4 regions of the Thaumasiovibrio subtropicus genome follow, and region 3 is predicted to be linked to each of the others. Evidence: predicted binding sites of a transcription regulator. Region 3 holds the regulator's gene; each other region holds the start of a gene.

Region 1 (2,209 bases), 1.8 Mb from region 3:
CAATGATGCCGCGCGTATCTTGGATAGAGATACGTTTGCCGCTACCGTTCCAGCCGGTATTGACCAGATAGGCTTCTGCACCCGCGGCTTCCATGCGTTTAACGAGCACTTCTGCATACTTGGTGGGGTGTAAGGTCAAGAACGCTGCGCCAAAACACGCCGAGAACGTTGGTGTTGGCTCAGTAATGCCACGTTCGGTACCGGCAAGTTTCGCGGTGAAGCCAGACAAGAAGTGATACTTGGTTTGCTCTGGTGTCAGTTTTGATACCGGAGGAAGTACGCCAAAGGCATCGGCTGATAAGAAGATGACTTTATTGGCATGACCGCCCTTGGAGACAGGTTTGACAATGTTATCGATGTGGTTGATCGGGTAAGACACACGGGTGTTTTCCGTTTTCGAACCGTCATCAAAGTCGATAGAGCCATCATTACGAACGGTCACATTCTCTAACAGCGCATCACGACGAATTGCATTGTAGATGTCTGGCTCAGCTTCTTTCGATAGCTTGATGGTCTTCGCATAACAGCCGCCTTCGAAGTTAAAGACACCATCGTCATCCCAGCCGTGCTCGTCATCACCAATAAGCGCACGTTTTGGATCTGTGGAGAGGGTTGTCTTCCCGGTACCAGATAGACCGAAGAAGATCGCAACATCACCGTCTTTGCCCATGTTGGCCGAACAGTGCATTGAAGCTATGTCTTTCAGCGGCAAGAAGTAGTTCATCATCGCGAACATCCCTTTCTTCATCTCGCCACCGTACCAAGTACCACCAATCAACTGCATACGTTCGGTGAGGTTAAATACGGTGAAGTTTTCAGAATTCAGGCCATGCTCTTCCCATTTCTGGTTGGTGCAACGAGCGCCATTCATGACAACAAAATCAGGCTCGAAGGTTTTGAGTTCGTCTTCTGTTGGACGAAGGAACATGTTCTTCACGAAGTGAGCTTGCCATGCCACTTCGGTAATAATGCGAATGCTTAAGCGCGTGTCTGGATTGGCACCACAGTATCCATCAATCACGAATAAACGCTTGCCAGACAGCTGGCCTGTGACTAATGCTTTCAGGTCATCCCAAACATCTTGTTTTATCGGTTTGTTATCATTTTTAACAGCGTCTGAGGTCCACCACATGTGTTCCTCGGTTGTTGCGTCTTTGACAATGTATTTGTCCTTCGGCGAACGTCCTGTAAAGATGCCTGTGTCGACAGCCACCGCACCAAGCTCGGTGATGACACCGCGCTCGTAACCTTCTAGGTCACTGCGAGTCTCTTCTTCAAACAGCATGTCGTAGGATGGGTTTCTTACGATTTCAACAGTATTTTCAATACCATAGCGAGATAAGTCCAGCGCATTTGCAACCTTGTTGTCGACGTTTGTAATTGTCATAGGTGCTCCTTAGGGTAACTTGGGTAAGATGTTGTAAGAATCATTATCTGGTATCCATGCTAGCAACCAAAATCTGGAATTTCAGGGAGGCCAGTCAAAAAATAACCACAAATTTGTTAAGGGAAAGTAATATTTTATCGTTGTTTTTCCCTTGTTTAGTTTACAATTGTCATAAAGGGATACGCCAGCGTATTTGATTAATATTTATTCAAAAATAAGTCTGGTAAATCAGTGGCTTTGGTGGGGTAAAAATGTGCCTCAGCGCAAATTTATAATGAATTCACGGGCTGAATGTGGCGGAAAGTTTTGAGGTTTTTTATTATCGCAAAATAAAAAACCGACCTTTTGGTCGGTTTTTTAGTATTCCATTAGGGAATGTTATATGTATGGTCTTGCTTAGTGTGCTTGATTGCCTGATGTCTGGCTAATTGGACTTTCGAATAAAGCGGCAACATCAATCCTATCAAATTTGTAACTTGTACCGCAGTAATCACAATGAAGGGCAATTTCACCTTCTTCCGCCAAAATCTGATCGACTTCTGCACGATCAATGGAACGAATCGCCGATGCGCTGCGCTCACGCGAGCAACTGCAATTAAAGGCGACAGGTTGAGGTTCAAAGAGCTGAACACTCTCTTGGTGATAGAGGCGATAAAGCACATCTTCCGCGTCTAGGCCAAACAGCTCATCGTTTTTGACGGTTTCTGTCAGTTGTAGCAAGTGGTCAAAGTCCTCTTCGCTACCTTTATCGTCGGGCAGTACTTGCAGCAACATGCCTGCCGCATTCGCTTGGCCGTCGTGTTGGCCGGTACGTAAGATAAG
Region 2 (2,209 bases), 820 kb from region 3:
GGCCGCAACTGCGGCCTGTTTTTTATTATAAGCTTAAGAGTCAGAATGGTATTGCTCACAAGCTAACAAAGTGTTCTCGATGAGCGTGGCAACCGTCATCGGGCCAACGCCCCCAGGGACTGGTGTAATGTGGGAGGCTTTTTGAGCTGCGATATCATATTCAACATCACCGACCAAGCTGCCATCGTCGAGACGATTGATGCCCACATCAATCACAATTGCACCCTCTTTAATCCAATCGCCTGGAATAAAGTTCGGTTTGCCCACCGCAACAACAACAAGGTCTGCTTGGCGTACATGACCTTCTAGATCTTGAGTAAAGCGGTGACAGGTTGTTGTGGTACAGCCAGCAAGCAATAGCTCTAGTGTCATGGGACGACCGACAATGTTCGATGCGCCAACCACAACGGCATGCTTACCATGGGTCGGAATATTATAACGCTCGATGAGCGTCATAATTCCCTTTGGGGTACAAGAACGTAGTTTAGGAATGCGTTGGCAAAGACGCCCGACATTGTATGGGTGGAAGCCATCAACATCCTTTTCAGGAATGATGCGTTCCAGTATCTCGGTGCTATCCAAGCCTGCTGGAAGCGGAAGCTGGACCAAAATGCCATCTATCGTGCCATCTGCATTGAGCTCGTCAATCAGAGACAGTAACTCTTCCTGCGTTGTCGTATGTGGCATGTCAAACGATTTAGAGATAAAACCGACTTCTTCGCACGCTCTACGTTTACTACCGACATACACTTGCGATGCAGGATCTTCACCGACGAGGACTACGGCGAGTCCTGGCGCCCTTAAACCGGCATCGGTCCGCGCTTTAACGCGCGCAGCGACTTCTTGGCGGACGGTTTGAGAAATGAGGCGACCATCGATAATTTGCGCTGACATGGTTTTCCTTTTGTGATCATGGGCTGACGTTTTGTCGCATAGTTTGGCAGAGATTGTTAATAAGATCCACTAAGCAAACGTTTGCGTCGGGGGTTATTTAAATGAAATGTTAACGCTAAGTTTTTGACAATACTGTAAATAAACCGAGAGAAGGGTAGGCAAAAAAATGGAGCAACTATTTGGATGGTGCCACTTAATTTCTGGAAAGTTTATGCTATCGCCGTATTGTTAGGCGCTAAGAGGCCAGACTTTAATCACTTGAACTAAAAAACGAAATTTTCTCTGGGTCGCCCGTTGACCTCACGAGTTCGACCCGTATAATCACTTCCCACAATGCGCCCTTAGCTCAGTTGGATAGAGCACGTGCCTTCTAAGCATGTGGTCACAGGTTCGAATCCTGTAGGGCGTGCCATATTGAGAAAAGCCAACCTTCGGGTTGGCTTTTTGCGTTGTGCACCATTTTCCCATCTCTGCTGATTTTTTCTCCAGTTGCGTAAATACTCTCAGGAATCATGATCTCACCCCAGTTATGTTTTCGAACCGATAGGCATAATCAAGAGGGTGTAAGAAAATATCTCTTGGTGTGTCGTTTCATGAATCAAGGAGGGTTTGTGTCTCGCCGAGGGGTAAAAGGGATAGCGGTTATAGGGGGGAGTTTAGGTCATGCGATCGCAGTCAATACGTTGTGATTTGGGATTTTTTAAGCAAGAAGTTAACACAGCAGAAGCGCTACCGCTGTTGCTTGCAGAGCAGGTAAAAGGGCTAGCTAAACCCGATGAGATGTTGTTGTTTAAGCAAAAGTTTGGCGACTACGCTAAAGCGTACAGTGTTTGTCTTGTTTATGAAGACAACATTGCCTGTCTAACCTATGATGATCATCAGCTCATAACGCATCGCGCGCCGATTTCAGCATTGCAACTGCTGTACACCGAACAAAATGGGCAAAGAGAAGCTGTTCATCTGCAGTTCTCTGATTGGTCTATGGTTTTCGAATACCAACGTAACAAACCTCATCCCATCGATGATTTTTTGACATTGCTTCGCCAAGGTGGGAAATCGACAGTGGCGGTAAAAAACAATGTACTGCCAATGCATTCATTAAAACGTGTCAGAGATGTGCCTTTACCTGAGCAAACCCGCAGGCATTCTGGCCAACCTTTACCTAACGCCTTGTTGATCAATGTTTGCCAATCCAGACCCAGTGCTGAAACGGTCGATGAACAAACGAAATCATACTGGCTAGTCGAGCAAGCTTGGAATGCCGATTTATCATTGTTGGGGCATTTTCGTAGTGAAGTAAGGCAAGCGAACGCGA
Region 3 (2,209 bases):
TAATACCCGCTTTTTTCAGCATTCGTTCGTTTGCCAATCTCAGATTGGGTAAATCTTTGATTCGGTCAGGCAACTTCGCCTTTTTTGCCTCTTGATCCTTTTTATCCTCTTGCGCTGCGGTGAGTGCGAGGGATGCTTGAGAGATGATCTGATCTTCGTCATCCCACCAGGTGTCAGGTATTGCATAATACTTAGTGACAACCGGGAACCCACGCTTTTTGTAAACGTAAGGCTGGAATTGACTCTCCTTGAACTGACGCTCGTTACTGGCGTTAGCACGTAGGTGAAGTTTATCGTTTACAACAAGTGCGAACATGGTTTCGCCTAAGAAAAGGCCAAAACCGCCAAACATTGAACGCGACTTAATTGTCCCAAAACGACTGAGTAACTTTATTGAAGTTTTTAGTACTGGTTTGTCCATGCTACATCTCGGTGATTATGTGAATAGGTCACCACTAATCAGAGCTAGGAACCAAGAATAGACCAGCTGCAGTTCCTGAATGTCAACGCTCTGTCAACTTCCGTGTGTACAACTAGTTTTTCCATCGGCAACCCCGCTACCATTTACCAGATTCGTTAAAAATCTTGTATTTAGGCCGGAAGCTTTGCGTCCCAATCTTTCGAATGGTTTGCCCTGTTCGTGACAATATTTAGCTTATATCAATATAGGTTTTGATCTTCGTCCCAATAAAAACGTGATATTGGTACCATAATTTTGACGGGAAATTTGATAAGTGCAGAACAGAATATTGGCGTATTTGCATAAAAGGCAAAAAAATGCCCGCTTGTTCTCAAAGCAGGCATTTATAAAAAGATGATGAATTTATTTCATACGTTTTACAGACTTACGTACTACCAATTCGGGCTCCATGACGAATAATTGGCTATCGTGTTCTTTATCTTTAATTCTCGCCATCAGTAACTCGACTGCCTTTTTACCTAAACGGTGCTTAGGCTGGTGAATTGTCGTTAAAGGTGGTGAAAAGTAAGGAGATAAATCAATGTTGTCATAGCCAATCACCGAAATATCGTCTGGTACACTAATACCTGCCTGCTCAAACGTACTGATTAACGCCATCGCCATAATGTCATTGAAGCAGAAGATAGCAGTAGGGCGTTGATCCATTGCGATGAAATCTTGCGCCGCTTTCACTGCCGTTTCGCACTCAAAGTCGCCTTCGATAATCCAATCTTGATTGATAGGCAAGTTCGCCTCTTGCATCGCGGCACTGAATCCTTTCATGCGCTCGACACAGGTATTGCGCTGCAAATGGCCTGACACACAACCAATCTCTTGGTGGCCATTGTCGATGAAGTGACGCGTGGCGAGATACGCCCCTTTCTCTGCGTTATCGCGAATCTTATCTGTGGTAACAGATTCTGGTCCCCAGTCCATAATGACCATCGGTAGATCTTTTTGACGATTGAGAATGGCAAGTAGTTCGTCATCAAGATCTGAGCACATGACGAGAAGACCATCGACGCGTTTTTCAGCTAACATGCGTAGGTAATCACGCTGTTTGTTAAAGTTGCCTTCGGTATTACATAGAATCAGTGTGTAGCCGGCTTTGTAGCAATACTCTTCAACGCCGTGAACCACCTCGGCAAAGAAAGGGTTGTTAGATTTGGTTACTAACATGCCAATAGTGCGGGTAGAGTTACACTTCAAACTACGCGCAACGGCACTTGGCGCATAGTTGAGTTCGTCGATTGCTTCCCACACTTTTTTCTGCGTAGCTTCTGCGACGAATCGAGTTTTGTTGATTACGTGCGAGACAGTCGTCGTTGAGACGCCAGCCATGCGCGCAACATCTTTAATGGTTGCCATTTTTTTCTTCTAATATCGTATCTGCCAGCAGTACGCATCGCTGGCTATTATTGAGTGGTTGCGTGTAAACGGTCACAGCAACATTTCATTATGTAATCGCTTGCGTTCACATTCTACTGAGTAAGGACGATAGTGCAATCTTTATGAAATGATATACGGAATTTTAGCGCGACATTGTGATATCAGGGGTACCACTTGCGGCATTTCTCACCACTTGTCTACGTGTTTATCACTATTCAGCACTATGGGTTTACGAATTGCTTGGGTAGTTTATACGCTCGATGCAATCCCATCTCGAGTTACTGGCCGTATTTGCAGTCTGTGTCATTAAATAACATCATGGTGTAGTGTGGTGCCTTTGATACTGTTCAATACAGTAAC
Region 4 (2,209 bases), 1.3 Mb from region 3:
TTTCAGTACCAAACGTCTCAACCATGATAGAAGTTGGATCTGCAACACCAATCGCATAAGACAATTGAATTTCACAACGATCAGCCATACCTGCAGCAACGATGTTTTTCGCCACATAACGCGCTGCATATGCCGCTGAGCGGTCAACTTTTGATGGATCTTTACCAGAGAAAGCACCACCACCATGTCGAGCTGCACCACCGTAGGTATCAACGATGATCTTACGGCCTGTTAGACCACAGTCACCCATAGGGCCACCGATAACGAAACGGCCAGTTGGGTTGATGAAGAAGTTAGTGTCTTGGTTTAGCCACTCTGAAGGTAGTACTGGCTTGATGATCTCTTCCATTACCGCTTCACGCAAATCTGATGTAGAGATTGAATCACAGTGCTGAGTTGAGAGTACAACAGCATCAATACCGACGATCTTGCCTTGGTCGTAAGCGAAAGTCACTTGGCTTTTTGCGTCTGGACGCAACCAAGGAAGCGTGCCATTTTTGCGCACTTCTGCTTGGCGCTCTACCAAGCGGTGAGAGTAAGTGATAGGTGCTGGCATTAACACGTCAGTTTCGTTAGTGGCGTAACCAAACATGATACCTTGGTCACCTGCACCTTGTTCTTTTGGATCAGCCTTATCAACACCTTGGTTAATGTCAGGAGACTGCTTACCAATAGTATTGAGTACAGCACATGAGTCGGCATCAAAGCCCATGTCTGAATGAACGTAACCGATTTCACGGACGGTTTGGCGAGTAAGCTCTTCGATATCAACCCAAGCCGACGTTGTGATCTCACCACCTACCATGACCATGCCGGTTTTAACGTAGGTTTCACAGGCAACACGTGCTTTCGTGTCTTGTTCTAAAATGGCATCCAATACAGCGTCAGAGATCTGATCGGCAATTTTATCCGGATGACCTTCAGAAACTGACTCAGAAGTAAACAGGTGTTTTGACATGAGCGTATCCACTAATAATTAAATAAAGGGCATATGAATTGTAGATTATTTATCCATTCATATGTGTAGAGGTATCTACATCTGGACGTCTATTCTACTTGTAGTGAGATCAAAATCAACATCTCAATGAGGAGGGTTTTTATTAAGTGTGAGCCAATCGTTTGCGTGATGAATGGTTACGCATCAATTGTTTAGGCAAAAATTGATTCATCTGATTGAAATAATAGCGCTATTTGCTCCGTAAAATGTTTGCAGTCATTTACTCGCTTTGCGACAATACCGCCCCGCCAAATGCAGTTTCTCTATAAAAGAATGGCGAGAAACCCTACTAACACTGTTTTTCACTCAGGAGCAGACATGTCGTCTCGTAAACAACTTGCTAATGCAATCCGTGCGTTGAGCATGGATGGTGTTCAACAAGCTAACTCTGGTCACCCGGGTGCGCCTATGGGTATGGCTGATATCGCTGAAGTACTATGGCGTGATCACTTAAACCATAACCCACAGAACCCAGAGTGGGCTGACCGCGACCGTTTTGTACTGTCGAATGGTCACGGCTCTATGCTGATCTATTCTCTGCTCCACCTAGCGGGCTACGATCTGTCGATTGACGATCTTAAGCAGTTCCGTCAACTGCACTCTAAAACACCAGGCCACCCAGAATATGGTTATGCACCAGGTGTAGAAACGACCACTGGTCCACTTGGTCAAGGTATTACCAACGCTGTTGGTATGGCGCTGGCTGAGAAATCGCTCGCGGCACAGTTCAACCGCGATGGTCACGATGTGGTTGATCACTTCACTTATGTCTTCATGGGTGACGGCTGTCTGATGGAAGGTGTCTCGCACGAAGCGTGTTCGCTAGCAGGTACGCTGGGCCTAGGTAAGTTGATTGCCTTCTGGGATGACAACGGCATCTCAATCGATGGCGAAGTCGAAGGTTGGTTTACCGACGACACGCAGAAGCGTTTTGAGTCATATGGCTGGCACGTGCTAGCGGTTGATGGTCATGACAGTGATGCAATCAATGCCGCTATTGAAGCAGCGAAAGCAGAAACGACCAAACCTACCATCATCTGTTGTAAGACTATCATTGGCTTTGGTTCGCCAAACAAGGCCGGTTCTCATGATTGTCACGGTGCACCACTTGGTCACGACGAAATTGCTGCAGCACGTGAATTCCTTGGTTGGGAACACGGTCCGTTTGAAATCCCCGCTGACGTGTATGCAGAATGGGATGCGAAAGAAGCC

The links. Region 3 encodes PurR, which represses purine synthesis genes. Its sites were predicted from a motif close to TNANGNAAACGTTTNCNTNA; they were not measured.
Region 1: pckA (phosphoenolpyruvate carboxykinase (ATP)) is a predicted target of PurR. The motif match lies at 1,629-1,648, and genes of this name have one in related genera.
Region 2: folD (bifunctional methylenetetrahydrofolate dehydrogenase/methenyltetrahydrofolate cyclohydrolase FolD) is a predicted target of PurR. The motif match lies at 964-983, and genes of this name have one in related genera.
Region 4: metK (methionine adenosyltransferase) is a predicted target of PurR. The motif match lies at 1,108-1,127, and genes of this name have one in related genera.

The regions. Positions count from the first base shown of each region.
Region 1 is NZ_AP023054.1:81,744-83,952, forward strand. It holds gene pckA (phosphoenolpyruvate carboxykinase (ATP)) at 1-1,387, opposite strand, end outside; gene hslO (Hsp33 family molecular chaperone HslO) at 1,784-2,209, opposite strand, start outside.
Region 2 is NZ_AP023054.1:1,031,395-1,033,603, forward strand. It holds gene folD (bifunctional methylenetetrahydrofolate dehydrogenase/methenyltetrahydrofolate cyclohydrolase FolD) at 34-894, opposite strand; tRNA gene TSUB_RS04920 (tRNA-Arg) at 1,230-1,306, shown strand; gene TSUB_RS04925 (hypothetical protein) at 1,558-2,209, shown strand, end outside.
Region 3 is NZ_AP023054.1:1,852,509-1,854,717, reverse strand. It holds gene TSUB_RS08360 (TfoX/Sxy family DNA transformation protein) at 1-421, opposite strand, end outside; cyclic di-GMP riboswitch class I at 545-644, opposite strand; gene purR (HTH-type transcriptional repressor PurR) at 824-1,828, opposite strand; gene torD (molecular chaperone TorD) at 2,166-2,209, opposite strand, start outside.
Region 4 is NZ_AP023054.1:575,528-577,736, forward strand. It holds gene metK (methionine adenosyltransferase) at 1-958, opposite strand, end outside; gene tkt (transketolase) at 1,316-2,209, shown strand, end outside.